4 regions of the Desulfitobacterium elongatum genome follow, and region 4 is predicted to be linked to each of the others. Evidence: riboswitches for the same ligand, from Rfam matches in the RefSeq annotation. Region 4 holds a riboswitch; each other region holds the start of a gene.
The links. Region 4 has a riboswitch for S-adenosylmethionine ahead of ACZ42W_RS17475 (homoserine dehydrogenase). Riboswitches for the same ligand answer to the same signal wherever they lie in the genome.
Positions count from the first base shown of each region.

Region 1 (7,815 bases), 200 kb from region 4:
TTTATTGCGGGAGCAATTGCGAATACTCTCGGTGGAATACTCTCCGATAAACTCGTGAAGAAAACGAACGGAAGTAAATGGGCGCGTCGGATTATCCCCTTAGTGGGTTCCATTACCCTCGCTTTCTTTATGGTTCCTGGAGCACTTGTTGAGAATAATGTACTGTCTGTTATCCTTTTATCCTTAGCCTTAGCTTCTTCCGAGTTTGGAATTGGGGTATATTGGGCTTCTGCATTAGACATTGCGGGTCCTCATGCTGGTACTGTCTCCGGACTCATGAATACCTTTGGAAACCTGGGCGGCTTTGTTTCTCCGTTAGCTTTCGGTTATATAGTCCAAACTACGGGTAATTGGGCAACACCGTTTCTAATTGCCTCCGGTGTATCTGTTCTTGGTGCATTGCTGTGGCTTATGGTTGACCCAACTAAAAAAATATATGAAGAAGTTAAAGGTTGAATCTATTGAGACAAAGCTGTAATTAAACATGCTTATCATTTTGTCTGGGAGTAGGTGTCTCTCGGGGCGTCCCCTAGTGACATCTACTCCTTGTTTAAGGGGGTAGTTCAATGAAACGATACGTTCGTTTTAATAATGGAAACAAAATTTGTTATGGATTAATTAAAGGGGAAAGGGTGGCAGAACTGATCGGTGAAGAGTTTCCGGATTTTAAAGAATCAGGAATCGAGTATGACCTTTCCTCAGTGAAGCTATTAGCCCCATGTACCCCCACGAAAGCAGTCTGTGTTGGTCTTAATTATAAAGACACAATTCTTGAGCCCGGAGCTAAATGGCCTGTGGAGCCTCTTCTATTCATTAAACCTTCGACAAGCATAACAAATCCGGAGGACAGTATTATTAAATGGCCCATGATAAAGGATTTGGCCTTTGAAGCTGAGTTAGCCATTGTCATAGGGAAAAAGGCACATCTTGTGTCTGAAGATGACGTACATCAATACATCTGGGGATATACGATTGCTAATGATATAACGGCTAAGGACTTGCAGAAAGCAGACGTACTATGGGGTCGCTCGAAGTCCTTCGATACATTTCTCCCCTTAGGTCCTTGGATAGCCAGAGGAATTGACGCTCATAATTTGACGATTACTTCCTATTTAAATGGATCGCAAAAACAAAAGGGAAATACTGCTGATTTGATCTTTGGGATCGAATACCTTGTGAGCTTCATTTCTCACGTCACGACGTTATTGCCTGGAGATGTTATTTTAACGGGTACACCCGGAGGTTATGGTTCATCGTTAAACGTCGATGATAAAGTCGAGATAGAGATATCAGAAATCGGCAAGCTGACAAACCATTGTAAAATAAGCGCTGAAAGCTGGAAGCTTAAACCCCATTACACCAGTTTTTAATGATGAAAGATTCACGAACTAAAATGTTTCAAGCTCAACATAGAGAAATGAGAAAAGATGAAAACAACACTTATCTTTACTTAGATAAGTAGTTTTCATCTTTTTCACTATAATTCTTGAGGATTATGTCTGTCTTGTAATAAGAAAGAAATTACACATTAATCAAGTTATAAATTGAAAAGAAAATAGTGCAGAATTTTGGAAGATGATGTATTTTATTAATTAGATGATGAAGAAATTTATAGTGTTTATGATTTATACTTGCTCTAGAGAGAGGGGGAAAACCATTAAATGCACATGGAGTTACCGGAAGATTATAAAAATGTTTTTGATTACGCAGCGATTGGAATGGCCTTATTGACTAAGGAAGGCCGTTATCTTAAGGTGAACCAGTATTTCTGTGAGTTTTATGGCTATGAACCTCATGAGTTTCTTACAATGGGTTTTAAAGATATTACCTATCCTGAAGATCTGTCCGTCGGCATAGAAGATCTAAATAGACTTATTTTAGGTGAAATTTCAAGTTTTCATGTCGAAAAACGATATATACATAAATCAGGTGAAATCAAATGGGGATTGGCTAGCATCTCAGTAGTCCGCGATAAATCAGGGAATCCACTTTACCAGATTGCCCAAATCCAAGATATTAGTGGACGAAAGTTAGCGGAACAGAATCTGAGTCGCCGTATTGAATTCGAGAGACTAGTCACCATGATATCGACACGATTTATTAATCTTGCCGTGGATAAGATCGACCACGAAATCACGCAAGCTATCGAGGTTATTGGTCAATTCTTAGGAATTGATCGAATTTTTATTAACCAGTTCTATCAAGGGGGGACAAAGTACAAGAAAGTTGTGGAGTGGAATCCGCCGGGGGTTGAACCCTTTCCAGGCTTGGAACTAAGTGTCGAGGCCTTGCCTAGGTGGTATAGCAAATTAAGTGAAAAAGGTAGTTTCTATTCTGAAGAGGTCGATAAACTACAACCCGCTGAAGCCCATGAGATGAAGAAAGTATTTAAGCATCTGGACGCTCAGATGCTCATTAATATACCCATCACCCAGTCAGATCAAATCGTTGGTTTTATTGGAGTTTCTAATCGCAGGCTTAACAAAAGCTTTTCTGAGGAGGATCTGCGACTTCTGAAAGTGGTCGGGGAAGTCATTTTTAGTGCTCTAGAACGTAAAAAATCGGAGTACGCTCGTCAATCGTCTGAGGAGCTATTTGTCAAAGCATTTAAGGCGAGCCCTACTCTTATGTTGATCTTATCACTGGAAGAGATGCTTGTTCTTGATGTTAATGACGCCTTCACAGAGACCTTAGGGTATGAACGAAGTGAAATTTTAGATACGCGATTATTAGATTTTACATCTTTAATAGACGAAGCGGATCAAGAAAAGATTCAAAAGTGCTTGAGAGAAAATGGCGTAGTTCTTAATTGGGATATAAGAATGACCACAAAATCTGGAAAAGAGAGGATTGGACTTCTTTCTGCAGAAGCGGTTCAAATAGAAACACAGACCTGTTTTCTCATGGTCGTCCAAGATATAACTGAGAAGAAACATATAGAGCGGGAGATGGCACGACTCGAAAGGCTTAATTTAATTGGCGAAATGGCAGCGGGAATAGGACATGAGATACGAAACCCTATGACGACAGTTCGAGGGTATCTGCAGGTTTTTTCAGCCAAAGCGGAGAATTTTATGTATAGAGAAACCTTCCAACTCATGATAGAGGAGCTGGATCGGGCGAATCAAATCATTTCTGAATTCTTGTCACTTAGCCGAGATCGCATCGTAGATTTCAAGGTAGTTAATATTAACACGATTATCAATGTTCTTTACCCACTCATTTATGCACACGCAAATATGGAAGATAAACGTGTAAATATCAGGCTAGGAAATATCCCGGATTCTTACGTAGATGAGAAAGAACTTCGCCAGCTTATTTTGAATCTTACTCGTAATGGCTTAGAAGCCATGTCGGCCGATGGAGTCCTTACGATTTCTACCTATTTAAAGCATGGAAGAGTTGTTCTGATGGTCGAAGACCAAGGGTGTGGTATCCCTAGTGAGATTAGAGAGAAAATTGGAACTCCGTTTTTTACAACAAAGGATAATGGGACGGGTTTGGGCCTGGCCATTTGTTATAGTATTGCTGCAAGGCATAAAGCAACCCTTGATATTCGTTCAAGCCCGAAAGGGACAAAGGTAAGTGTGCAATTTTAAAGGGAAATTAGAAGGGAGACCATGTCGGTCTCTTTTTATGTCGTTGTATCAAGTTTACAAGGTAAGCAACTTATCCCCTTTGATTTCATAGTTGATTTTTCACCGATTCGGGAATGTCACATTGGGAACACTGGATTTCCTTGTGATAACTCTGAGTGGAATCAAGGAGCAGGAGGGTGTGCCCAGTCGGAGAAGTGATATAGTACAGAATTGTACTATTGACAGACTGTTTTGGAACTGTTATTATGAGTTTAACTTTTTATTCGAGATACTAACTCAATAAAACTCTTATCCGGAGTGGTGGAGGGACTGGCCCGATGAAACCCGGCAACCAGCATAAATTCTTTTAAATTGAGAGAATTTAAGTATGGTGCTAATTCCTGCAGAAGGTTACTTCTGGCAGATAAGAGGATTACAAACGATTTTGTGAGCCTCTTCTGTTGTGGAAGAGGCTTTTGCAATTCTACATATTATCTACAGTGCTTAGCTGCACTTTGCAAGTTTGTATATGGAGAGGAAGAATGAGATGAAATCTTTATTTGAAAAGGAACTAGAAAAGAGAATACTCATTCTCGATGGAGCGATGGGAACCATGCTTCAGAGAGCGAACCTAACCGCGAAGGATTTCGGGGGAGATGAATACGAAGGCTGTAATGAAATCTTGAATCTTAACCGCCCTGAGCTCATCCGCTCAATCCATGAAGAGTACCTCGAAGCGGGCGCGGATATTATCGAGACAAATACGTTCGGGGCAACGACCGTGGTTCTCGCGGATTATGCCTTGGAAGAAAAAGATAGTGAACTTAATCGAGTTGCTGCAAAACTAGCTAGAGAAGTAGCTGATTCCTATTCGACGTCGGAAAAGCCACGCTTTGTCGCTGGTTCTATGGGTCCAACGACGAAGAGCCTATCCTTGACCGCTGGAGTAACGTTTGATGGTTTAAGTGAGGCCTATTGCCGTCAGGCGAAAGCCTTGATTGAGGGTGGAGTGGATGTCCTCATTGTCGAGACGGCCCAGGATACACTTAATGTAAAAGCGGCCGGAGTTGGAATTCAAAAGGCTTTTTCTGACTTGGGTCATAAAATTCCGATTATGATTTCGGGAACGATCGAACCTATGGGGACGACTCTTGCAGGACAAAATATTGAAGCCTTCTATATTTCTATTGAACATCTGGATCCGATTACTGTGGGTCTTAATTGCGCAACTGGAGCAGAATTTATGCGTGACCACATCCGTTCGCTTTCTCAATTAGCAAGCTGTGGGGTAAGCTGCTATCCTAACGCCGGGTTGCCGGATGAAGATGGGCATTATCATGAAGAACCGGAAGGGCTTGCTCGGAAAATGGCTGGCTTCGCGGAGCGCGGCTGGCTCAATGTGGCTGGAGGTTGCTGTGGAACGACCCCCGAACATGTCCGGGCCATGGCTGCGGTGCTTAAGGATTATGCTCCTCGTCCACTTTCACAGCGGACGGTGAGTGCTGTATCTGGGCTTGAACCCGTCTATGTCGAAGAGGAGAATCGTCCGCTTATCGTGGGTGAACGGACAAACGTCATTGGTTCGAAGAAGTTTCGAGATCTGATTGCGGAAGGTCGCTATGATGAAGCTTCTGAGATTGCTCGAGCACAAGCCAAGAAAGGAGCCCAAGTCATCGATGTTTGTTTGGCGAACCCGGATCGAGACGAATACACAGATATGTGCGAGTTTTTACCCTATGTTGTAAAAAAGGTTAAGGCTCCTCTCATGATTGACTCAACAGACCCGAAGGTCATGGAACTAGGACTTAAATTCTCACAAGGAAAAACGCTGATTAACTCCATTAACCTGGAGGATGGGTTAACGCGATTCGAGGAAGTTATTCCTCTTCTGAAAAGATACGGGGCTGCTATCGTTGTCGGGACGATTGATGAAAAAGGGATGGCCCTAACCCGAGAAAGAAAGCTAGAGATTGCCAAAAGGGTTTATGGATTGATGACCGAATATGGTGCCTCAACACAAGATATCATTTTTGACACACTTACCTTCCCTGTTGCGACAGGAGACGAAACCTACCTGGGTTCGGCTAAAGAGACGATTGAAGGAATTCGGCTCATTAAGCAGGAGTTCCCTGAGTGCAAAACTATTCTAGGAGTTAGCAATGTTTCCTTTGGCTTACCAGCAGCCGGGAGGGAAGTCTTGAATGCCGTCTTTTTGTATCATGCGACAAAGGCAGGCTTGGATTATGCCCTCGTGAATGCGGAGAAGCTTCAGCGGTATGCGTCCATCCCTGAAACCGAACGACAACTTTCCGAAGAACTTTTATTTAATACGAATGATGAAAGTGTTGCACGTTTTGCTGAGTTCTATCGGAATAAAAATAGTGTGACGTCTAAGGATCCGGGTAAGATTCTATCTGTAGAAGAACGTTTAGCTCAATATATCGTCGAAGGGTCGAAGGACGGCTTAATCTCTGATTTAGAAGAAGGACTTAAACTATATTCTGCACTTGAGCTCATAAATGGGCCTTTAATGGCCGGAATGGATGAGGTCGGAAAGCTTTTTAACGGAAATCAGCTTATCGTTGCAGAAGTCTTGCAGAGTGCCGAAGTCATGAGAGCTGCAGTAGACTATTTAGAACCTCATCTTGGAAAGAACGAGGGAGCATTGAAGGGGAAGATCCTGTTGGCTACCGTTAAAGGGGATGTCCATGATATCGGGAAAAATCTACTTGAAATTATTCTCTCCAATAACGGATATGAGATTATTAACTTGGGAATTAAAGTTTCTCCTGAACAAATCATCGAGGCTTGTAAGAGGGAAAAGCCGGATGCAATCGGTCTATCGGGTCTATTAGTGAAATCTGCCCAGCAAATGGCTGTGACAGCACAGGATCTCCGTACGGCGGGGATACACATCCCCCTTCTTGTAGGAGGCGCCGCCTTATCCGCTCGTTTTACCGAAAATAGGATTGCTCCTGAATATGAAGGTCTAGTGCTCTATGCTAGAGATGCAATGCATGGACTAGAATTGGTAAATCGGCATTTGGGTAAGAAGGTATGAGAAATGAAGAGTAGAAATCAATGGAACTATACACCGATGATTCCACCTAATTGTGAGCGTCATGTCTTCAAGAATTACCCGTTAAGCTATATTCAGCCCTATCTTAACCTTAAATTACTCTTAGGCAAGCACTTAGGTCTAAAGGGAAATGTGGAAGAGCGCTTGAAAGAGGGAGATAATCAAGCACTAGAAGTCTATCGGATTGTGGAGCAAACCCTAGAGGAAGCCAAGGGAAAGGGCTGGATTAAGCCTCAGGGGATCTATCAGTTTTTCCCTGCACAGGCTGAGGGCGATGATGTATTAGTTTATGATCCCAAGGAATCCTTGACAGTTATCGAGAGATTTAGCTTTCCACGACAAGTTAAAGAACCTTATCTATGTCTCAGCGACTTTCTACGTCCAGTAGAGAGTGGAGAGATGGATTATATAGGAGTGTTCGCAGTGACGGCAGGACTAGGAGTTAGAGAGAAGGCAGCTGAGCTTAAGGAGAAGGGAGATTATCTGAGATCTTATGTCCTCCAAGCTTTAGCCTTAGAGAGTGCTGAGGGATTCGCTGAAAGACTTCATCACCTGATGCGGGATGCCTGGGGAATCCCAGACTCTTTAGATATGAGGATGAAGGAACGCTTGGCTGCTCGATACCAGGGAATGCGTTTTTCGTTAGGTTACCCAGCCTGCCCCAATATCGAAGATCAAAAGAAAATCTTCAGACTTATTCATCCGGAAGAGATCGGAATTGAACTCACTGAAGGATATATGATGGATCCGGAGGCGTCTGTGACGGCACTTGTATTTGCTCATCCGGAGGCACGCTATTTTAGTGTAATCTAAAGGAACTAGATATTCATCAAGACGACATTCATATGAACATGTAGCGTATTGACAAGGTAGTATTATGGAACAAAGTAAGGGAAAGATGTAGTGTTACGAGAATACATCTTTCCTAATTTTAGAGGGTGAGATCATGACACGAGAAGAAGAATTTAGACGTTTTCTACAAGAAAACTTAATCGTAGCTGACGGAGCCATGGCGACGCTTCTCTACCAGTTAGGGGTTCCAGTGGGAACTTGCTATGAAGAATTAAATTTAACAAATCCAGGACTGATTCGTTCGGTTCATGAGGCGTACATTCAAGCCGGAGCTCGTTTGATAGAGACCAATACCTTAGGGGTTAA
Region 1 covers NZ_AP038772.1:3,887,698-3,895,512, reverse strand. The annotation lists gene ACZ42W_RS18455 (MFS transporter) at 1-456, shown strand, start outside; gene ACZ42W_RS18450 (fumarylacetoacetate hydrolase family protein) at 567-1,370, shown strand; gene ACZ42W_RS18445 (PAS domain S-box protein) at 1,662-3,599, shown strand; gene ACZ42W_RS18440 (hypothetical protein) at 3,621-3,797, shown strand; SAM riboswitch class I at 3,885-4,009, shown strand; gene metH (methionine synthase) at 4,126-6,639, shown strand; gene ACZ42W_RS18430 (vitamin B12 dependent-methionine synthase activation domain-containing protein) at 6,643-7,470, shown strand; gene ACZ42W_RS18425 (bifunctional homocysteine S-methyltransferase/methylenetetrahydrofolate reductase) at 7,604-7,815, shown strand, end outside.
Region 1: linked by a shared signal. The riboswitch ahead of metH (methionine synthase) and the one ahead of ACZ42W_RS17475 (homoserine dehydrogenase) in region 4 are both predicted to bind S-adenosylmethionine.

Region 2 (7,815 bases), 1.4 Mb from region 4:
CTTCATCTCTGCTTTTAAAGCATCAAAATAAGATGTCATAATATAATTCCTCCCAATATAGTGTACTGAAAATAAGAAAACCCAAATTAAAAGACAAATTATAAGAGCACTTGACTAAGATAATGGGCCCTCAAATATCCCTCCTTTAAAATTTTAACATCTAGTTGTCTCATTATTTAATAACAGGACGTTGAGACAACATTTCGATAACATTATTTTTCATTGCAATAAGCATGCCAACACGAAAGCCCGATAAATACGCGCTTATTATATCGAAATTTGTAAACTAGTTAACGTTAGAATGTTAACTCGTTGTAAACCAGTTAACATAAGGCCGGGATTTATGTTAACACCTTAAAAAGCGTTAACTATTTTAACGTTTAGCAAAATCATATTATATTTACTCTCTTATTCCTCTTCCAAAATGTTTAAAGCCAGTATCACTCTTAAAAGAGAGTTACTGGCTCATAGTTTTCCTCAGTATTATTTACTTCCCCGCTTCTAGGTTTCCCTCTAGACCTATTTCAGCCGCGACGTTCTGCATGCCTTTGATGGTTTGCTCGATAACATAATCCAAGTCCATCTTTAGCCTTTCTGCACCGTCTTCTATGACTTCACGGCTGACTCCCTCAGCGAAGCTCTTCTGCTTCCATTTCTTTTTTACGGATTTTACAGTTAAGTCAAAAAGGCTTTTACTGGGTCTAAGAAGTGCCGTGGCAGAAATAAGACCTGTCAGTTCGTCAATGGTATAAAGCACCTTTTCAACATTTTCGATGGGTTCCACTTCGTTGACAAGTTTGTAACCATGGCTTTCTATGGCCCGAATATACTCTTCAGGTAAATGCCTTGGCTCGAGTATTTCCCTCGTTTTGTGACAATGCTGTTCAGGGTACATCTCAAAATCGATATCATGTAATAGTCCAATGATGCCCCATTTTTCAGTATCTTCATTATAGAGGGAGGCAAATTGGCGCATGACAGCTTCCACTGTTATGGCATGTCTTAAAAGAGTCTCACTCTTGACATATTCGCTTAGAAGTTGCCATGCGGCTTCCCGATCGTGTTCATAATCTGGCATTGAAATTCCTTCTTTCTCAATCTATTTTTAATCCTTTGAAATTTGATTGCTCTGGCTAAGATCACATTCCTCAATTTCGTGTTTTTATTTAATCAAGTTCATTAAGATTATAGGGAGTTTCCTGATAGACATAGTAATTGAGCCAGTTTGCAAAGAGCAAATTGGAGTGACTCCTCCACTTAACGATCGGTGGTTGTTTCGGATCATCCCCCGGATAATAGTTTTGAGGGATGTTGATAGGAAGACCTCCTGCTATATCTCGGTCGTACTCAGATTTCAAGGTCAGGGGATCATATTCTGAATGGCCTGTCACAAAAATTTGCCGACCACCTTTTGTGCCCACTATATAGACGCCAGACCCCTCGGATTCAGAGAGAATCTCTAGCTCAGCAACCTTTTCGATATCTTCCCTTCTTACTTCCGTATGCCTGGAATGGGGGACATAGAAAATATCGTCAAACCCTCTGAAGAGCCTAACATTCTTTCTGTTAATGGTATGGGGAAAAACGCCAAACATCTTGGCAGGAAGTGAATACTTTGGAACACTAAATTGATGGTACAATCCAGCTTGTGCTCCCCAGCAGATGTACAGGGTCGAATAAACATGATGTTGGCTCCAGTCCATGATCTTCACTAACTCCGGCCAGAAATCAACCTCTTCAAAATCCATCTGCTCGATTGGCGCTCCAGTGACAATCATTCCGTCAAATTTCTTATCCTTAATGTTCTCAAAGGTATCATAGAATTTGACCAGATATTCTTCTGGAGTATTCTTGGAACGATGCGTTTCGGGATAAAGTAAGGTGATATCGACTTGTAACGGTGAATTGCTTAGAAGCCTCAATATTTGTGTTTCCGTGATAATTTTATTGGGCATGAGATTGAGAATCAGGATACTCAGTGGTCTAATATCCTGATGTGAAGCCCTTCCCTCATTCATGACAAAAATATCTTCATTATTTAATATTTCAGCAGCTGGTAAACCATCGGGTATGTTGATAGGCAAAGTGACTCTCCCCTTTCAAAACAAAAATCCTCATTCATACGAAAGAGGATTAATTTACACCATTTCCTCTCTCATCTATCAATGTATCCATTGCAGGAATTGGCACCGTTGTATTTTAAAAATACCGGTTGCCGGGTTTCATCGGGCCAGCCCCTCCACCACTCTTGATAAGAAGTTGATTCTATTCAATTATCGATATTAAAGAAAATAGCCATTGCTACTATATTATTACATTCTTTCATTTAAGTCAATCTGTCCTATAACAAAAGCAAAAACCGGACTCTTGACCCTTTCCCCTATCATTCGTTTGTGGCAACTGTTCGCTATGAAACAAATAAATCTCTACATATTATTACAGCACTTGGGACATCTATCTAAGACAAGGCATATTATGTACTATCTAACGAAGGGAGGTTGAAAGTATGGCAGTGGGGTTAGATGGAGTTATGCGTCATGGTGAGAAATTAGAAGGTATCGCAATCGTAGTTGTAATCATTCTTCTGCTTATTGCGATGGGAATTGCATTCTAAAAGAGTTCTAATCTGATGTGAGAGGAGGAGATCAATTTGTACGGCATGGGTTATGGTGGCGGATGTTGCAACCCAATTGTTATGGGCGGAGGTCAATGTGTTGGCGCAGCTATTATTGCCATTGCTATTTTGATCCTTATCGCCCTCGGCGTAATCTTCTAAATTAAGGATGCTTGGGCATCAATCTGAATAAGAGAAAGGAGATTGAGGTATGTTTGGTTTTAGGCGTTTTGGATTCTTTCCGTTTTTTTTCCCGTTTTTTCCCTTCTTTTTCCCATTTTTCTTCTTTGGTCACCGTCGGAGATTCTAACAACGAAAGGCCGGATATCCCGGCCTTTTTCTTTGCTATAACTCCTTTATATACGCAGTGCTGCCAAGTCAAACTTTGGTACGATTCCCTCTTGCATGGCCCGACTCAAGAGTGCAGTAATAGCCTCATATCCTTTTTCGCCTAAATCCTCGGAATACTCATTCACGTAAAGATTGATATGAGCGTTTGCCACTTCACTGGACAACTCTTGGGCGTGTTGTAGCACGTACTCCCGGGACTCCTGCGGATGGGCCCACGCATATTTAACTGATGCTCTGATCCATCCGGAGATAGCATCCAAATCCAAGGACCGACGAGCAATAATCGCTCCCAGTGGAATCGGTAAACCGGCATCTGACTCCCACCAGCTCCCTAAATCAGCCAAGAGCTTTAGACCATACTCAGGGTATGTAAAGCGTGCCTCATGAATGACTAGTCCTGCGTCAATTGCCCCATCGCGTACCGCAGGCATAATCTCGTCGAAGGGCATAACAACAATTTCACCTATGCCCCCTGGAACTTGCTGAGCTGCCCATAGCCTAAACAGTAAGTAGGCGGTGGATCGTTCACTGGGCACAGCTACACGTCGTCCCTTCAAGCCCGCTGGTCCCTTATCAGCAGCGCTTTCGTCTGAGGTCAGTACCAGTGGCCCACATCCTCTCCCCAAGGCGCCACCGCAAGGTAACAAAGCATATTCAGACAACACCCAGGGCAGTGCAGCGTACGAAATTTTTACCACGTCCGGGCCTTTTGAGCTGGCTGCCAAACTATTTGTTATATCTATATCTGCGTAAGTTACATCAAGTTTCGGTGCATCAGGAATGAGTCCGTGGACCCATGCGTGAAAAATGAACGTGTCGTTAGGACAAGGTGAAAAGGCAATTTTCATAGTAACTCCTCCAATACTGTATAAGCTTTTTCCAAAACATCGAATGCTTCTTTAATTCTCCAGGCGCTCCGATCCCTTGGCCCGACCTGGTTCGAGATAGCGCGGATTTCCAAGGCAGGTACTCCGAAAATCTGAGCAGCTAGAGCAACGCCGTACCCCTCCATCCCCTCGGCAGCAGCACCTGGCACGCGTCTACACATTTCTTCAGCACTCTCCGCTGTTCCAGTCACCGTAGATACTGTGATTATCGGACCGACGCTAACCGGGAGCTTTGCGGCACGCAAAGCCTCCGTCACCTGATCGACTAAGCTAGACTCTACTTCAACTTTGGTGGAGCCAAATTCTAATTCATCCAAAGACCTAAATCCTTCCGGCGTCTCTGCTCCGAGATCTGCCGAAACAATCTCATTGGCTAACACAAGGGAACCGACCTCAGCCCTGCCAATAAAACCCCCACCGATACCAGTACTTATAACCAACTCGTATTTAGTCGTCGCTAATACCTTCGCTGTATTCGCTGCAGCTGCCACGGGACCAACTCCTGCTAGCAAGACATCACACTTTTGATTAATCTGCAGTCTATCTAGTCCGCGTAATACTGCCTCCCTTTCTCCTGACACAGCCGTCATGATGAGAATACGTTTTTTATTGGCAACCCTAGTATTTTGTCCTTTTTTTGATGCCTTGTAGTCCATGCCCATATATTTATCCCCATCCTGCAATTCAGCTATCATTTGATTAAGTCTTTTTTGCACGGTTTCGGGTCTCTTGGCTCTTGTTATCCACCCTATATAGTCGTTTTGTTGATAGGGTGGTCGCATTTTATATTCTTCAATTAAATTATCTCTTAACAGAGCGTCTCTTATGAATTCTGGCATGGGATAGACACTTCGTTTTAATTTAGAATTATCCATTATTCTTTCTCCATACTCTTTGTCCGATATAAAAATCAAGTGAGTCCTCGGGACATCACTTGATTTTCATCGATACTGATGAGAAAAACAAGTGCACTCATTTTTTTAAAATATCTCTAATCCGACTGGGCAATGATCAGAGCCTGTAACCTCACTATATATAACGGCATTTTTCAACTGATCCTTCAACCCTTCTGATACACAGAAGTAATCGATTCGCCATCCCGCATTATTGGCTCTAGCATTAAACATATACGACCACCAGGTATAGGCTTCAGTCTTATCAGGATAAAAGTACCGAAACGTATCTACAAACCCATTGTTAATCACTTCAGTAAATTTGCTTCTTTCTTCATTCGAAAAACCAGCGTTTTTTCGATTTGAGCTCGGATTTTTTAGATCTATTTCATTATGGGCTACATTTAAATCCCCACAAAATATAACCGATTTTAAGCTATCTAACCCTTTTAGATAGTTTATAAAGTCTTCTTCCCATTTCATCCTATAGTCCAATCTAGCTAGTCCTCTTTGGGAATTCGGAGTATATACCGTCACAATATAGAAGTTCTCAAACTCCAAGGTTATGACTCTGCCTTCTTGGTCATGCTCCTCTTTGCCGATTCCATATACTATATTGATAGGTTCAATTTTTGAAAATATGGCTGTTCCTGAGTACCCTTTTTTCTGAGCAAAATTCCAGTACTGATAATAGCCATCAAGATTAAAGGAAATCTGTTCCTCCTGGACCTTTGTTTCCTGAAGACAAAAGATATCGGCATTTTCTTTTTCAAAGAAATCCAGAAAACCATTTTTTACACAAGCTCGTATCCCATTAACGTTCCATGATATTAATTTCATAAAGTATGAATCCTCCTCTTCACAATCACATCATAAAAAATTACCTTCCATGACTGTTGGATAAACCAGAATGAAAGATAATGTTGGAATTACCTCACGTTGAGAACTTTATGCAGTTGTATTCCCATCCGTAATCGACGTTCTGGATAACGATTGATCAAATCATATCCTTTACGAGCTGACTCAGGTCGCCCACTTTCTACCTGAAGAAAAATCCTTCCCTCAGGCATAGTGCGGTCAGTTATAGCCTCAATACTGAATTCATCATCTACTACATACTTCAACTCGTCTGCATGACAAGATAGGGCGAACCCACTACTTGGTTTTGGTGATACCGTAATCCAATCGATATCCCACTCCACTGGTATTGGGTTGGTACCATTTGTTTCTATCGCTACATATTTACCCATCCTATGTAACTCTTGTACTAATGGCCCAAGATCGTATAAGGTTGGTTCCCCACCAGTAATCACGATATGCCGATGTGGAGTTTGAATTTCATCCGCGATTTCTCTGGCAAACATCCATCGTGCTTTGGATATATCAAAGGAATAAGAGGTATCGCACCAACTACAACGTAGATTGCATCCAGCGACACGAATGAAAGTAGCTCCCTTTCCCATATGAAATCCTTCACCTTGAATACTCGTGAATATCTCGATGATTGGATAGCGTACGTTCATATCATTCATGACTTACTTCCACACAGGAATCTGGTGTCTCCCATAATTTAATTTTCTCCACTTTAACGCCAAAAGGTTGCAATTTATCGATTAAAACACCCATAAAATGAGCAGCTATATTCTCCGCTGTTGTCCTAAAGGGAAATACATCATTTAAAACTTTGTGGTCCACTTTGTCTATAACTTCTGCCTTCACAATTGCCTTAAGGTCAGAAAAGTCAATGACCATCCCTTCATCAGAACCGCTATCAATCAGCTTCCCATTTTCGCGTACAACGGTGACCTCCAATCTATACGTATGACCATGCATGGAGGAACACTTCCCTTTATGATTGGGCAAAAAATGGGCAGCATCAAAGCTAAAACTCTTTGTTACTTTTATTATTGTGCCTGTCATTTTCGAAGCCTCTTTCTCTTTTAATACGAATGGATTTCTCACCATGGACTTAGTGTACTTCAACATGCATAACAACACAAGAATGAAACAAAACGAACAAGTTAGTTGTGGTGAATCCACCAAAGAGTCCCTATGGACTCTTCACTTGCTAAGTAATTAGTGAAGACGTGCCGTTTCAATATGTACTCTCATTTCTTTCAATAAAACATCTAACTAATTTACCATCCGAGGGATTATAAAATTTTAATGAGCCATAATAACGTTGTGATAAGGGAGGTTGATAATATGACAGTTGCTTCTCAAGTTAAACAAACCCTAGCTAGCTTGAAAGGGGCCCAGGGAACCTTAAGAGTGTATAGCACACAAACGAGAGATGAAGAAACACGTTCTGTGTTTACGGAGGCCCTCGAAGAAACCCACTTCATTATTACAGATCTGGAAAACCGCTTGAAGACTCTTGAATTTGAAGAACCCCAGTATAAAGGGAACTAAGAAGGCAGGTATACCTATGCAAGAATGGGCACAGATATTTCTAAGATCAATCAGTTTATTTATTCTAGTCTGGGCAGCCGTAAGGCTATTGGGCAAAAGGAATATTACTCAGATCAATCCTTTTAATTTTATAGGCTATATCATAATTGCCATAACGGCCACATTAATGTCTTTAAATCTCGTCACTTTGTTTTATGGTTTTATTGTAATGTTTGTGTGGGTTACGCTTCCGGTAGCTTTGGACTATCTCGCAATCAAGAGCAAGGTTATGCACGAGCTAATTAACGGAAAAGAAGCCGTGCTTATCAAGCATGGCAAGGTTATGGAAGAAAACCTTTTGAGTGTGCGAATGACGGGAGAAGACCTGTTAGCAAAACTTCGTTCTAAAAACGCCTTTAATATGACCGATGTGGAATTTGCGGTGATGGAGACAAACGGTGAGATCAATCCTTACTTAAAGTCACACAAAAAGCCAGTAACCTCCTACGACCTTGGAAGAAAGGTCGCCCCTCAGGCTGAACCACAAACGGTTGCTTTGGATGGAAACATGTTGGAAGAACCTCTCGCCTCCTTAGGGCTTACCCCAGAGTGGCTAAATAGTGAACTCGACAAGATGGGCGTAGCCCTTGAGAATGTATTTCTCGGTCAGGTCGATTCC
Region 2 covers NZ_AP038772.1:319,935-327,749, reverse strand. The annotation lists gene ACZ42W_RS01510 (DoxX family protein) at 1-39, opposite strand, end outside; gene ACZ42W_RS01505 (HDIG domain-containing metalloprotein) at 488-1,078, opposite strand; gene metA (homoserine O-acetyltransferase MetA) at 1,167-2,084, opposite strand; SAM riboswitch class I at 2,153-2,258, opposite strand; gene ACZ42W_RS01495 (hypothetical protein) at 2,651-2,776, shown strand; gene ACZ42W_RS01490 (1,4-dihydroxy-6-naphthoate synthase) at 2,971-3,813, opposite strand; gene ACZ42W_RS01485 (futalosine hydrolase) at 3,810-4,727, opposite strand; gene ACZ42W_RS01480 (exodeoxyribonuclease III) at 4,833-5,585, opposite strand; gene ACZ42W_RS01475 (7-carboxy-7-deazaguanine synthase QueE) at 5,675-6,277, opposite strand; gene queD (6-carboxytetrahydropterin synthase QueD) at 6,270-6,665, opposite strand; gene ACZ42W_RS01465 (DUF1657 domain-containing protein) at 6,951-7,157, shown strand; gene ACZ42W_RS01460 (DUF421 domain-containing protein) at 7,174-7,815, shown strand, end outside.
Region 2: linked by a shared signal. The riboswitch ahead of metA (homoserine O-acetyltransferase MetA) and the one ahead of ACZ42W_RS17475 (homoserine dehydrogenase) in region 4 are both predicted to bind S-adenosylmethionine.

Region 3 (7,815 bases), 750 kb from region 4:
TAGGTCTTTGAATAAATGCCCATGGGTGCTGTTGGAACGGAGATCAAGGCCGTTAAATCCATCTTATTCTCTTTTTCAAAGTTTTCCATGTAAATTGTGTGCTGGAATAGATTGGCTTGAATATCGCCATTATTCAATGCTTTATTGGGTTGGATGTAATCGCTGAACTCAACAACTTTTACGGTATAGCCCAATTTTTCTAAACCAGGTTTAATGGCTTTTGTCACCATGTCACTGTAAGGACCAGCAGTAGCACCAAATTTGATTTCTTTGGATGTTGTGCTTGCCGTTTGTCCACCACTTTTGCTACTGCCGCAAGCGGTTAAAACTCCTACCACTAAAAGTAAAGTCAATACGGTTAACCATTTTCTCATCTTATCTTCCCTCTTTCTTCTTATTTTCTTTTATCTACAACTTTGGCAATAAAATCACCAGCAAATTGGATAAGCTGAACTAAAATAACTAAAATCAAAACGGTTGAAATCATGATAGTGTTGTCATAGCGATAATAGCCGAAGCGAATGGCCAAATCACCTATTCCGCCACCGCCAACTGTACCGGCCATGGCCGAAAAACCAATCAAACTAATGAGTGTTAAGGTAACACCAGAAATAATTCCGGATCTAGCTTCGAGGAGCAGCACTTCCTTGATGATCATCCAGGGAGTTGCACCAGCGGCTATCGCAGCCTCAATGACTCCTTTATCAATCTCACGTAAAGCCGTTTCCACGATACGTGCAAAAAATGGAATTGCAGCAACAGAAAGGGAAACACTTGCTGCAGTAGGGCCGATGGTCGTACCCACTAGAAAGTCTGTCAAGGGAATGAGTGCGACAAGTAAAATGATGAACGGAATCGATCGTACCAAATTAACGACAAATCCTAAAACATTTTGAAGCACCCGATTTTCCAAGAACAAGCCTTTGTCAGTGATATATAAGAAGATTCCGATGGGCAAGCCAATTAAAATCGCGACAACCAAGGAGATGGAAATCATATAGATGGTTTGAATAAACGCTGAATTGATTTCAGGGATAAGTTCTACAAAATGATTAAATTCAAAGCCCATTTTGTAACACCTCCACTTGTACTGCCCTGCTTTCGATATACTGTAGGGCCTTTGCGATTTCTTCCTTTTGCCCGTTTAGTTCCATAATAAAGATGCCAAGCGGCAATTCTTGAATATATTCAATGGAACCATGGAGGAAATTACCGTGAACGTTAAATTTCTGGAGCGTATCGGAAATGACACCCTCTCCAGCGACCTCTCCCTTGAAGGTCACCTTGATAATTGGTCCTTTGCAGCTCTCTAAGATAACCTCTGGGATTTCGAAGGAAACAACACTCGCTATGAATTCTTTGGTGAGTTCGGCTTTCGGGTTTGCAAATATATCATAGACAGAGCCTTCTTCGATAACTTTTCCGTCTTGCATGATTGCCATTCGGTCGCAAATTTCCTTCACAACGTTCATTTCATGAGTGATCAAAACAATCGTTATATTAAGCTCTGTATTAATCTTTTTTAATAAATTTAGGATTGATTTTGTCGTCGTCGGGTCTAGGGCTGAAGTGGCTTCATCACATAAAAGTACAGTGGGATTATTAGCAAGGGCACGAGCGATACCTACCCTTTGTTTTTGTCCTCCGCTCAGCTGTGAAGGATAGACATCTCTTTTGTCGGCTAGACCGACCATTTCGAGGAGTTCTTCAACTCTCTCTTTAATTTTCACTGTCGGTACTTTAGCAGCTTTAAGGGAAAATGCTACGTTCTCAAACACCGTTTTTTGACTGATCAAATAGAAATGCTGAAAAATCATCCCTATTTTTAAGCGTGCACGGCGTAGGTCTTCACTGTTTAAGGAAGTAAGATCCTTCCCGTTAACGAAAATGCTCCCTGAGGTTGGCCTTTCTAACAGGTTAATACAGCGAATCAATGAACTTTTTCCAGCGCCTGAGTAACCAACGATTCCAAAAACTTCACCTTCTTGAACAGTCAAGGACACATTATCGACTCCCTTTACTGTTCCATTCTTTGTATCATAAACCTTTGAGAGATTACGAATTTCAATCATATCATTCCCTCCTTTTTATCAGTAGTTTAAAAAATGTCCCTTTCAAACTGAAAGGGACATCGAAAATATCTCTGTTTCGACTTATCTTTCAGAATGTTAGTCATTCTGCAGGATTTAGCACCTTCCCAAATAGGGGGTTGCCGGACGTCATAGGGCCAGTCCCTCGGTCACTCTGAATAAGGATAACTCTATATTTAGTTGTAAAATAATACTAAGTATTCCTATACGACTATTTACACTTAGCTATTGATTGGATTTATACTATTACATAACAGAAGTAATGTCAATAGATTTCTTTAAAATAGATATCTTCCAAGTGATACCTTGCAGAGAGGAAGGGGAACACGTAATAAGGGGACGGGACATCGTTTCATGTTGTGGCCCGTCTAAAGATGCAAAACTTTTTTGTCAAATTAGCTCATAATGTCCGTAATGCGAAGACGGGTACGCCGCAGGCAGAGGTGATTCAAACGGTTTGATGAGCTGGATATAGATGGACTCAGGCGTCTTCTTCAGAGCGGATGTCGGGAGTCTGGCTGATCTCAAAACTAAAGTTTCTCTACAAAAACCGGAGGTTCCAATTATGGAAGCTCCGGTTTTTGTTCTAATATGACCCAAGTTTAGCGAGGATATATGCGGTGTTTAATATGTATTTCCCCTGCGTTGTAAAGTAATCAATATTTGTCAAGTCTGCTATCTTTTGAAGACGATAACGTAATGTGCTGGGATGAATATGCAGATCAGCAGCAGCTTTTTCCAATGTACCAATGGTAAGACACTTTTCCAAGGTAAGAAAAAGCTCTGTTTGATACTTTTTATCATAATTTTCTAGAGGAAGAATTACATTTCGCTTTAAGAATGTATGCTCATCGGTATTGAGCATGTGGGAAGCCATACGTATTTCGAGGTAATCTCTATAAACGTGAATGGATTGATCAGGAAAAAATGCTTTTCCAAACCGAATCGCTTGCTTTGCCGCCTCGTAACAATGAGGGATTCCGGTTAAATCGGTTTCAATCATACTACACCCAATATACATATGGTTTTTTATTTCGGAGAGTTCAGACAAATTATCCAATACACTTCTCATGGTGTCTTCCCTCATATGACACGATGTGCTTGGAAAAGAAACAAAAGCCATATATCCATCTGCAACTGAATGAACCAAGCTTTTTGGGAAAAGAGCTTGTATATAACGAGAGATTGATTGCAGCCTTGAACGGAAAATATACGGGCTTTCCTGCTTTATTTTCGACTTAGAGGTCAAAACCAGAACATAGTAGTTTGTGTTTGGAATAACCCCTAGAAGTTGTAGTCGATCACGAACAATATCTTCATCAGAATGATGGAACAGAAGCTCATCAATGATAGCGGTGGTCATGCGCTGTTCAGTTTCTAAGACAAGCTGCTTTTCGAGCAACTTGATGGATATAAATGAAACCATCTGTTGGATAAACAACAATTCGCGTTCGTTGATTTGTGCGTCTTTTTGCAAGAGGAAATAACCTATGATGTTGTTATGAGCTAGGCATGGAAATACAAAATAATTTTTAATTGATATATAAGCTAAGCCGTTACGAACCAACTTCTTTTTATTGATTATTTCTTCTCCCAGAATTAAGGCTTTTATATCTTCTAAAGGTTCGGTATTCGTTTCGGGATACTGCGCCAGTATTTCCCAACAGGCAGATAGACAAGCACAGTTGCCTTCTAAATGTTTTCCAATGATCTTGATGAAATAGTCAAGCTTTTCGCCGCATAAAACAGCGCGATAAAGTTGTTCATGTTGTTCATTGATCCCTTTAATTATATTGAATTGGTAATTAATGATCTCTGAAGTGACGGCAGAAATAATATCTCTAAAAGGCAAATCCTTATCACTGATTACAAATAAGGGCAGTTTATATTCTTCTGCAATCTTTATGATGCTTTTCGGAACCTTGTCGATAAAGCGGTTAATTTTCAGGATAATTCCGCTGATGTTCTTTTTTGCAAGTTTAGTAACAACCTCTGGAATAAGCTCAAGGTTATCCCGATAAGTGTAAAAGGTTGTCAAAACCAACAGACCGTTACCCAGGTTTTTGTCTGCAAAGTCAGGAACTTCCAATACGGTTATATATTGAAGTTCACGTCCCAGTCCGTCTGCGCCGGCGATTAAATGGATTTCATTCTTAAATATTTCTAGATTGCAGAGATCTGAAACATGGATACTCATTTTTTGCCTCCCATGCTTCTTTTTATCTTTGTTTAAAAAGCATTGTGTGCAGCGGAAGTCGCTGAAGTTTCCCTTATTAAAGTTTTCCTATATTAACTTAGACTAGCATAGGAGAACGATATACGTCAATTCTGAATATTCGTAGAAAACTAGGAAAGAATCATGCTTTACTTAGAAGCTTTCAAGGAAGACACCACTGTAAGATTTCGATAAAATTTAATCAAGTCATCAAAATAGAAATGTAATCAATACACAAAAAAAGATTCAAAGGAGGTTGGTTTACGATGACGAATGTTGGTATTACATCAATTGGAGCATATATTCCGTATTACTCGATGGATCGGAATATGATAGCAAGAGCATGGGGTGCGCGCGGTCTTAAGGGTGAGAGAAGCATGGCCAATTCCGACGAAGACAGCGTAACCATGGCTGTGGAGGCGGCGATAGACTGTTTTCGTTTTGTTGACAGAAATGATATCGGTGCCTTGTATTTTGCGTCAACTACCGCACCGTATGCAGAAAAGTCCCATGCGAGCTTGATCGCCACCGTATGTGATTTAAGCCACGATGTGTTTACGACGGACTTCGCAAACTCCATGCGATCGGGAACAAGTGCACTGAAAGCCGCCGTGGATGCGGTCTTGGCGCAATCGTCCGGACAAGCACTTGTCACGGCTGCAGACTGCCGAAACGGTTATCCGAAATCAAGCCAGGAGCAGTTGTTCGGTGATGCTGCGGCAGCGGTTGTAATCGGTACGGAAAATGTGATTGCTGAAGTAGTGTGCTTTTCCACTGTTAACAATGAGATTACGGATGTCTGGAGAAATAGTCAGGAAAAGTTCATCAACAATGCGGAACAAAGATTCGTAACGGAAAAAGGCTATATGACTGCGATGTCGTTGGCCGTCAAAGATGCTTTAAAGAAAGCAGGGCTGGCCCAAGAGGACATATCCAAAGTTGTTTTTACAAGTCCAGGATTTAAGGAGAACCTTCAGCTTGCTAAAAAATTGGGGTTCAATGAGATACAGGTTCAAGATAATTTGATGATGAATGTCGGCGACTGTGGAACGGCGCAGCCACTATTGCTATTAGCCGCTGCCTTGGAGGAAGCTAAGCCCGATGACAGAATCCTTTTGGCCTCTTATGGAAATGGTGCCGATGTATTTGTGTTTACGGTTACTTCTAACATTAATATGATCAAAAGAATGCCCACCCTTCATAAGTATCTGGAAAACAGGAAGAAATTTGAAGATTACGGTAGATTTCTTTCCTTTCGCGGAATCTTAACTGCAGTTCCCGGAGAACCCTTTAAGATTCCTGCTTCCACAGCGATGTATTGGCGGGAACAGGACACCTATCTACGGTTTATGGGAAGCAAATGTACAAAATGCGGAGCGGAGATATTCCCAGTCAACAGAGTTTGCCACCAATGTGGGGCGAAGGATGAATATGAGATCGTCTGCAAATCCGGTAAAACTGCAAAGGTATTCACCTATTCTATCGATAAGCTGGCGGGGCGCAGCGATGACCCCGTTGTTGTTCAAACGGTTGCAGAGGATCAAGAAGGGGTTCGCTATTATTTAAATATGACAGATTTTGAGCAGTCTGAAATAAAAGTTGGCATGGACGTGGAGTTTACCTTTAGAAAGATCAATACCCTGGGAGACTTTAATAACTATTATTGGAAATTTAGACCAATTAGGAAGCACGGAGGGGTGGAGTTATGAAGGACAAAGTAGCTATCGTTGGTATGGGCTGCTCGAAGTTTGGAGAGCGTTGGGATTGTGGTATTGACGATTTAATGATTGAAGCTGCTTATGAGGCTTATGAAGATGCAGGCGTGGGGCCAAAGGATATTGAAGCCGTTTTTTATGGAAACGGTTTTGCGCATGGCGTTGCAGGTACTGCTGTGGCCGATACGCTGAAGCTGTCCAACATCCCTATTATACGAAATGAAAATTACTGCACTTCGGGACATATCGCTTTGATCGAAGCGTGTATGGCGGTGGCGAGTGGTGCATACAACGTGGTGATGGCGCTGGGTGCCGAAAAACTTAAGGATACGGGTTATGCCGGTCTTGGGGCTGGTAGAGGAATGAGCCCGGTTTTAGAGGCCAGACGCACGGCTCCGGGATCGTTCGCCTTAATCGCAACCCGTTACTTTGAACAATACGGTTTAACCTATGAAGAAGGTCGAATGATGCTTGCTAAGATCGCAGTTAAAAATCATAAAAACGGGATGTTGTCTCCAAAGGCTCATTTTCATAAGGAGATTACGATTGAAGATGTTTTAAAAGCACCAATTATTGCAACTCCTTTGGGACTCTATGATTGTTGTGGAAACAGCGATGGCTCTGCTTGTGCAATCATCACCAGAGCCGATATGGCGAAGGATTTTAGACCAGATCCCATTTATATAAAAGGCTTTGGTGTTGCAATGGATGCGGTTCTTCCACAGTTTAGACCAGGCTTTACTTGGACTGGATTTGATGCACTTAAGATTTCCTCGAGAAAGGCATACGAAATGGCCGGTGTAAAAAATCCGAGGGAAGAGATTGATATTGCCGAGGTTCATGACTGCTTTACTACAACAGAAATGTTAATTTATGAGGACTTTGGCTTCAGTCAAAGAGGACATGCCAAGGAGGATATAGATGCCGGCTTCTTTGAACGTACAGGCGGCTTGCCGGTTAATACAGACGGCGGTCTCAAGTGCTTTGGACACCCAGTTGGAGCAAGTGGTATCCGCATGACCTATGAAATTTACAAGCAATTACAGCACAAGGTGGATAATCCCAAACGCCAAATTGAAAATGTGAATCTTGGATTATCGAATACATTTGGCGGGCCACCTCAGCTGAGCGCGGTACTGATTTGCGGAAATGAAAAGGGCTGACTTTGACGGAAATAGTTATGACGTAAAGGAGTGAATAGAAAATGAAAAATCCCGGAGCTTTAGAAGGTTTAAAAGTATTGGACATGGGCAGGGTTGTAGCGGGTCCATTTTGTGCATCTCTCTTGGCGGATATGGGAGCTGATGTAATCAAGGTGGAGATGCCCGGTAGGGGTGATGATGCAAGAGACAATATGCCCAAAAAAGAAGGTGAAAGTACTTACTATATGAATTTTAACCGTAGTAAAAAGGGTATTACTCTTGATCTGAAAAGGGGAAAAAAGATCTTTTTCAAAATGGTCAAGGAGGCTGACGTCATCATAGAAAATTTCCGTCCTGGCGTCATGGATAAACTGGGCTTTGGATATGAAGAACTCAAAAAAGTCAACCCTGGAATCATCTACGCGGCCGTCTCTGGCTTTGGTCAAACAGGTCCGTATAAAAATCGAGCGGGCTTTGATCCAGTAGCCCAGGCTATGGGGGGAATGATGGGGGTAACAGGCTGGCCAGATGTTCCGCCCACCCGATGCGGTGCCTCAGTTGCAGATATTTTGGGAGGATTAAACGCAGCTGTGGGAATTTTGGCGGCGTTGCAATATCGAAACAAAACCGGAAGAGGTCAAATGATTGATATT
Region 3 covers NZ_AP038772.1:4,430,417-4,438,231, reverse strand. The annotation lists gene ACZ42W_RS20870 (MetQ/NlpA family ABC transporter substrate-binding protein) at 1-374, opposite strand, end outside; gene ACZ42W_RS20865 (methionine ABC transporter permease) at 395-1,069, opposite strand; gene ACZ42W_RS20860 (methionine ABC transporter ATP-binding protein) at 1,059-2,072, opposite strand; SAM riboswitch class I at 2,151-2,255, opposite strand; gene ACZ42W_RS20855 (PucR family transcriptional regulator) at 2,677-4,287, opposite strand; gene ACZ42W_RS20850 (hydroxymethylglutaryl-CoA synthase family protein) at 4,572-6,014, shown strand; gene ACZ42W_RS20845 (acetyl-CoA acetyltransferase) at 6,011-7,183, shown strand; gene ACZ42W_RS20840 (CaiB/BaiF CoA transferase family protein) at 7,225-7,815, shown strand, end outside.
Region 3: linked by a shared signal. The riboswitch ahead of ACZ42W_RS20860 (methionine ABC transporter ATP-binding protein) and the one ahead of ACZ42W_RS17475 (homoserine dehydrogenase) in region 4 are both predicted to bind S-adenosylmethionine.

Region 4 (7,815 bases):
CTCCTCACGTTTCCCTTATGGCGAGGAAATAACAATCGAAAAACTACAGCGTGTCGAAAAGGCAGAGACATACTTAAATGAGCTAGGGTTCAGAAATTTGAGAGTTAGACATCATCAGGACATAGCACGTTTGGAAGTTCCCAAAGCAGATTTTTCTAAGCTCATAGAAGCCGATTCTGAGGCCCTTGTAGGGAAGCTCAAAGAGCTTGGATTCACTTACGTTACGCTTGATCTAGAAGGTTTTCGGAGTGGTAGCTTAAACCAAAGCCTTTAATTTAATAACAGATAAGTGATGATTATTAGCCCAATAGTCACCGTGCCAGCTATAAGATAAAGAAAGGTTTTACTCATCAGTTTTGGAGTAAACCTTTCTTTTTTTGTCTCACTATCTTTCATACTGACACTTCCCTTCCAAGTTTACCCTACTAGAAATTGACGGCGAATTGACACTATATTTAATTGCAAGAAACATACCAAAAGGATATTATTGACTTATTCAGAGATTTGCTGTGAATTTAACAGGATTATAGAGTTATTAAGTGTAGGTTGCAGGTTCTTATGTAAGAATAACTGTAGGAAAACCTACAATCTTGCCTCATTTCGTACATTTGTCCGATGACTAATCGCCACTAAGACTCCCGCTTCTTAAGAGGGAGATAAGTGGCGCTAAATCCTGGATAAGTGATTCTTAGCTTCAGATGGAGTAAGTATTCCTCTTAGGCAAACTCCATCTGAAGCTAAGAATCACTTGATATGAAAGGTACGTGGAGATATATGAAGAGAATTCTTATAGCTGATGATGAAGCGAATATGAGATGGGCCTTGGACAAGGCGCTTTCGGAAGTAGGTTATGAGGTAATAACTGCTGAAAATGGGCAGGAGGCACTTAATTCTATCCAAGAAGATCGTCCTGATTTGATTTTGCTCGATTTAAAAATGCCGAAGATGGATGGAATTGAAGTTTTAAGAGAAGTCAAAACCATAGTTCCAGAGCTACAGGTTATTATGATGACCGCCCATGGAAGTACGGCCACGGCTGTTGAGGCTATGAAACTTGGAGCTTATGACTATATCATGAAGCCTTTTGATATCGATGAACTGCTTATGGCAGTCGACAAGGCCTTTGAACTGAGGACACTGCGACAACAAGTGAACTATCTGAAGCAGGAAGTCACTGAGCAACATGGATGGGAGCAAATGGTAGGGCGCAGTGCTCCCATGAAATCCGTGTTAAACTTGGTGGAAAGAGTTGCTCCGACCTCGGCGACTGTCCTTCTCCAAGGGGAGTCGGGTACGGGCAAAGAACTCGTCGCACATGCTATATATTCATCTAGCACTCGCCGGGAAGGCCCCTTAATCCGGGTGAATTGTGCCGCCCTTCCTGAGTCACTTATGGAGAGCGAACTGTTTGGACATGAGAAAGGAGCTTTTACAGGAGCACATGCCCGTAAAGCAGGGCGTTTTGAGTTAGCTGATGGTGGCACGCTCTTCCTAGATGAAATCGGTGAGCTCTCTCCTGGGGTGCAGGCCAAGATGTTAAGAGTACTCCAAGAACGTACGTTTGAAAGGGTTGGCGGAGTAAAGACACTTAAGGTGGATGTTCGAATTATCGCGGCAACGAATAAAGATCTTTTGACAGAAACTAAGGAGGGGCGCTTCCGCGAAGATTTATACTATCGTCTGAGCGTATTCCCAATTAACCTTCCTCCTTTAAGGGAAAGGATAGAAGATATTCCGCTTTTAGTTCAGCATTTTCTTCAGAAGTTAAGTCCCACAGGGACGCTGAAAAAATTTAGCGATGAGGTCATAGAGAGGTTTATTTGCTACGAATGGCCCGGGAATGTCCGTGAACTTCAAAATATTGTGGAGCGAATGGTTATTATTTGCCCAGATCAAGAGATTGGAGTAGAGTGGGTACCTGATTTGCTAAGGCAAGAGAAGCGTGGAGGGGCAAATCAACCGCTGAACTTACCTTCCGAAGGAATATCTCTAGAGGAATTGGAAAAATCTCTTCTGGAGCAAGCTTTAGAGCGTGCGGAAGGGAATCAAACGCATGCGGCACAACTCCTTGGCTTATCTCGGCATGCTTTTCTCTACCGATTGGAGAAGCACGGAATTGACCGGCAAAAAAGCAGGAGGGATTGATCGTGCCGAAGAATCTTGGGTTACGAAAGCTTCCGTTAAGAACTATCCTTGATTTACTTATTATTAGTGGGCTTATTTCTGTGCTAACAGGGATTCACTATACGAGTTATCACTATTCAGTCGATTACCATTTACTTCTCCAGTTTGGCTACTATATTCCGGTTATTTATGCTGCCATACGCTTCGGACCTTTTGGCGGAATCGGAAGTGGATTAATTATCACTGTTTTGTTTCTCCCGTTTATGGCAGACTATCAAATGTCCATGAGTACAGAAGCGAAATATACCCAGTGGGTAGAGATCCTTCTTATTAATGGTTTTGGATGGTTTACAGGCTTTCTGGTGGATCAAGAGAGGAAGGCAACTCAGAATCTGAAGAAAGCGCTCGATGTAAAGGAAGACTTAGTTAGGAAGTTAGAAGTAGAAGCCCAAGAACGCCAGCGTCTCGAGGCGGAGATTCGCCGTAGTGAACGATTAACAGCCCTAGGCCAGCTGAGTGCGGGCTTAGCCCATGAAATCAGAAACCCTTTGGGAATCATTCGGGTGACTATCCAACTCCTTGCTAGGGAAAAGTCTGGGGATCAAGCGGTTTCTGAATATTGCCGTGTCTTGCAAGAAGAAACAAACAGACTGAATCGATTGCTGACGGAGTTCTTGAGCTTTGCACGTCCGAAAGAACCTAACTGGCAAGTTGTTCGTCTGAGTGAACTACTACAAGAGGGTTCAGATACCGTGAAGCCTTTGATTGAAGAGGCAGGGCTGGTTCTTGAACTGAGAATTACTGATGTCGTGGGAATTACAGTCGAGGTGGATAGGGATCAGATGAAACAAGTGATACTCAATCTACTGATAAACGCTTTAGAGGCCCAGAAGGAGAGCGAAAATCCGAGAGGTAGAATTATCATCGAGGGGATACGGAACGAAGAAGGGGTGGGCTTTGCCATTACAGATCAAGGTCCAGGAATTTCTGCCGAGGTGATAGCCAATATGTTCAATCCCTTTTATACAACAAAGGAAAAAGGAACGGGGTTAGGTCTTTCCATAGTTCATCGGATTCTTCAACAGCACCGAGGAAGGATTACCTTAACGAACGTATCGTCAGGTGGGGTTAGGGCTGAGGTTTTATTGCCAATCACTGCAGCGACAACCTTACCTACAACTATTGACATTAATTTGTCCCCTGTCATATAATAGTTTTAGAAATTGAATATTTCTCATCCAGAGTGGTGGAGGGACTGGCCCGATGAAACCCAGCAACCGGCCTATTTGGCAGAGGTGCTAATTCCTGCAGGATTATTCCTGGAAGATGAGTGAACGATCATATGACGTTAGAGCTCTTCCTTGGAATGGAAGGGCTTTTCTTATTCTTCCGAATCAACACATGGGATAGAATCGTCACCTTGTTTGACGGATAGATGGATGGGGGAGGAAGAGTTTATGCAAGAAAAATCGGTGCGTATCGGACTATTAGGCTTTGGAACAGTGGGTCAAGGGCTGGTGAAAGGGATACTGTCTCATTCAGATAAAATTGTTCTGGATCTAGGGAGAAATCTCCAGATCACGAAAGCTTTGGTCCGCGATTTAACTAAAGAACGGGAAATCGAAGGCATTACCTTAACAAAGAATTCTGGAGATATCCTTCAGGACCCGGACATTAACGTAATCGTTGAAGTTATGGGAAATGAGCACCCCACGTATTCCTATGTCAAGCAGGCTCTTCTGAATGGTAAGCATGTAGTTACTGCAAACAAACTTTTGCTGGCAATTCACGGTGTTGAATTACAGGAAATTGCCTATAAGAAGGGTGTCCGGTTGCTTTACGAGGGAAGTGTACTCGGTGGTATTCCGATCCTCAGAACGATTCAGCATGGGCTTTTGGGGGATCGAGTCGAAGAACTACGTGGGATTTTAAATGGAACTACGAATTTTATCCTTACGCAAATGGCTGAATCCGGAAAAGGATATGAAGAGGCACTGTTGGATGCACAAAGAGCGGGTTATGCTGAGAGTGATCCGACGATGGATGTCAGTGGACTTGATGCTGCCTGTAAACTCGTCATTCTTTGCCGTGAATGTTTTGACATAAATATCCGGGTTGAAGACGTTGATATCACAGGAATTCAGGATGTGAGCGCTGAAGAAATCGAGGAACAAAAGAAAATAGGGTGTGTCCCCAAATTAGTGGCTAAGGCTTCTTTGCTCTATCCTGAAGCTTTAGATTTCGTGGGACTTGAACGGATAAAGGCCAAGGTTGGTTTGGAGTGGCTCCCCGTAAATGATGTCTTAAGTCAAGTTTCTGGTGTGGATAATGGATTATCCTTAAGAACACATCTGGTCGGAAATTTGTTCTGGAAGGGACCTGGTGCGGGTGGTTTAGCGACGGGTGGAGCAGTGTTATCCGATGTGTTAGAGGTGGCACAAAGGGTTTTACTCGAACAGCGGGTTGAAATTATTGCCAAGTAAAATCTTCAGTTAAGATAAACTCTGCTAATGAGGAAGAAGCAGTAGTCAGTGAAAAATGTTATTCAGTGGGAGGAAAAGCTTCCTAGGTTGCCGAAATTATAGTTTTTGTTCTAATCATCAGATGTTAAAGTGAGGCAAAACAAAATGCGGTTTCCTATGGACTTTTGGCTAAGGGTTTTCGGGGATTTTCTTACGGGATTTGGTCGCTCTATGTTTATCCCCTTCATGTTGATATACCTTAAGCAAGAAGGCGGCTTCCCGACTTGGGTGGTTACTCTCATGACAGCACTCCCTCAATTTTTTCAACTGTTTAGCACCTCCTGGGGAGGGGTATTGGCTGATTATTACGGTCGAAAGCCTATTATGCTTTTTTCTCTCGTAGGCTCAGGCTTAGTGCTTACTCTAATGTTGAATTCGAATTTTATATGGGTGTATGCGGGATATGTCTTATTTCTAATCCTTTCCAACTTTTATCGTCCTGCAGCCATGGCGATGGTCACTGAAGTCATCCCTCGGGATCGTCACCGTGAAGCTTTTGCTATCCTCAGGATGATGGCAAACTTGGGCTTTGCGCTTGGCCCTCTTGTCGGCAGTTTACTCTTTTTTACGCATCGTGAGTTAGCAATTCTCGGTACGATAGTCGCGTATCTGCTCACGGGTTTTACGGTGCTTCTTATGCGTGAGACGGGAAGGACTTTAAAAAAGCATGAAATTTTGACAAACCAAATGAAAAATCCACTGAGGGCTTTTAAATTGTTGAAGAGAGATCGACAACTTCTATGGGCCGTGACTACTGGTGTGTTTTTTTTGATGGTTCAGCTCCAACTCTTTTCATCCTTTACAGTAGTCGTGAATGACGCCTTTCAGGATAAAGGAAGGACGTTATCTTACCTCCTTCTCATCAACACTGCAGGAGTGGTCGTCGGACAGGTTTTTATCACAAATCGTACGCAGGACTTCTCGTTCTTCAAACTTCTCCGAATAGCAATTGCTTTGTCTGCCTTGGCTTGGGGCTTACTGCTCTTCCCAGGTGGAGCTATCCGCTACTATCTTTTATTAGGGTTAATGACCCTAGCAGAGATGCTAATGGCGGCGGTGTATACTCCCTATATCGCTTCACTTGCCCAAGAAGGAGAAGTCGCACAGTACATGAGCTTTTCCCAGACAAGCAATATTCTAGGTCAAATGCTAGGACCGACGATTGGAGCAATTGGGTATGATATCGGGGGACAGAAAGGGTATGTCTTTGTCCTTTGGGGATTGCTTCTTATCACCTCGATGCACCTCTATAAGCTTAAACGTGTAGAAAAAGAAGAGTTAATGAGTAGAACCGAGTAGTCGATGAGCAGGCTTAAAGTGGCCTGCTCTATTTTCTTTCTTTAGCTTTTTAGGAAAAGGATGTTATAATAAAAAATTGAGAACTTGTTAGTTTCCTACATAGGAGGTATTAACCTTTGGAATTTACTCAACAGATTGCACAAGAAATCGGCTTACGTCCGAATCAAGTAAAAGAAGCGATTCAACTTCTCGATGCAGGGAATACAATTCCTTTTATAGCTCGATATCGTAAAGAGGCTACTGGGGAACTCGATGAAAATGCTCTACGTAGCATCGTCGAGCGTTTAGAGTATTTACGGAATTTAGAGCAACGTAAAGGGGAAGTCCTTCGACTGATTGATGAGCAAGGAAAATTAACGGAAGAACTTGCGAATCAAATCCAAAAGGCAAAGATTCTTCAAGAAGTGGAAGATCTCTACCGTCCATATAAGCAGAAACGTCGGACACGGGCTACTGTGGCCAAAGAAAAGGGCCTAGAACCACTGGCACTATGGATTATGGAACAATATCCCAAGGGTCAACCCGTAGAAGAGGCTAAAAAGTATATTAACCCAGAACTTGGGGTAGAAAACAGTGAAGAGGCCTTGAGTGGAGCGTCGGATATTATAGCGGAGATGATCTCTGATAATGCCACGATGCGCAAACGGATTCGGGAAGCAACGTTTCGACTGGCCGACCTAGTTACTGCAGGAAAGAAAGCGGAGGAACGTTCTCCTTATGAGATGTATTATGACTATCGGGAGCCCGTAAGAAGAATTCCCCCGCACCGAATTCTTGCTCTGAATCGAGGAGAAAAAGAGGAGTTTCTGACAGTGAAGGTTGAAGTACCACCAGAGCAAGTCCTCGCCTTGATTAACCAAGTGTTTGTAAAGCAAGGACCCTCCTCTGCACTCGTAGCCAACGCAGCAGAAGACTCCTATAAACGCTTAATTGCTCCCTCCATTGAACGTGAAGTTCGAGCTGAACTCATGGAAAAAGCAGAGGAACAAGCAATTAAGGTTTTCGCTGCTAATTTACGGCAACTTCTCCTTCAACCACCTGTACGGGGAAAAGTCGTACTAGGACTCGATCCAGGTTTCCGGACCGGGTGCAAATTCGCAGTCGTGGATGATACAGGAAAGCTTCACCACGTTGGTGTTATTTATCCTCATCCTCCTCAGAATAAGCGAGAAGAGGCTAAAAGGATCCTTCGGGAAGAGATTGATAAATATCAGGTCGATGTGATTGCGATTGGGAATGGTACAGCATCCCGCGAAACTGAGGAAGTTACAGCGGAGCTCATTCGAGAGAGTGGCTTAGCTTCTGAGTATGTCATCGTCAGTGAAGCAGGAGCGTCTGTATATTCCGCTTCGAAACTCGCTGGAGAAGAATTCCCAGAGTTTGATTTATCTTTACGGAGTGCAGTTTCAATCGCTCGTAGACTACAAGATCCACTCGCCGAGCTTGTAAAGATTGAACCAAAAGCAGTAGGAGTCGGACAATACCAACATGATGTCCAACCCAAGCGGCTTGAAGGGTCCTTACAAGGAGTGGTTGAGTCGGCAGTGAATGCAGTAGGAGTGGATTTGAATACAGCCTCTCCTTCACTTCTTCAGTATGTCGCAGGGCTCAAGCCAACCATTGCGAAGAATATTGTCGCTTACCGAGAAGAGCATGGAAAGTTCCAGAAGCGGGCTCAACTCAAGAAAGTTCCCAGGCTAGGTGAACAGACCTATATTCAATGCGCAGGCTTTATTCGGATTCCAGAGGGTGCGAATCCTTTGGAGAATACGCCGGTTCACCCAGAGTCATATGAATTGGCAGAGAATATTTTGCGTAAGGCAGGTTTCGCGCTAAACGATTTACGAGATCGGTCCACGGATGTGCGCTT
Region 4 covers NZ_AP038772.1:3,685,060-3,692,874, reverse strand. The annotation lists gene larE (ATP-dependent sacrificial sulfur transferase LarE) at 1-274, shown strand, start outside; gene ACZ42W_RS17485 (sigma-54-dependent transcriptional regulator) at 775-2,145, shown strand; gene ACZ42W_RS17480 (two-component system sensor histidine kinase NtrB) at 2,148-3,335, shown strand; SAM riboswitch class I at 3,356-3,457, shown strand; gene ACZ42W_RS17475 (homoserine dehydrogenase) at 3,582-4,607, shown strand; gene ACZ42W_RS17470 (MFS transporter) at 4,752-5,945, shown strand; gene ACZ42W_RS17465 (Tex family protein) at 6,062-7,815, shown strand, end outside.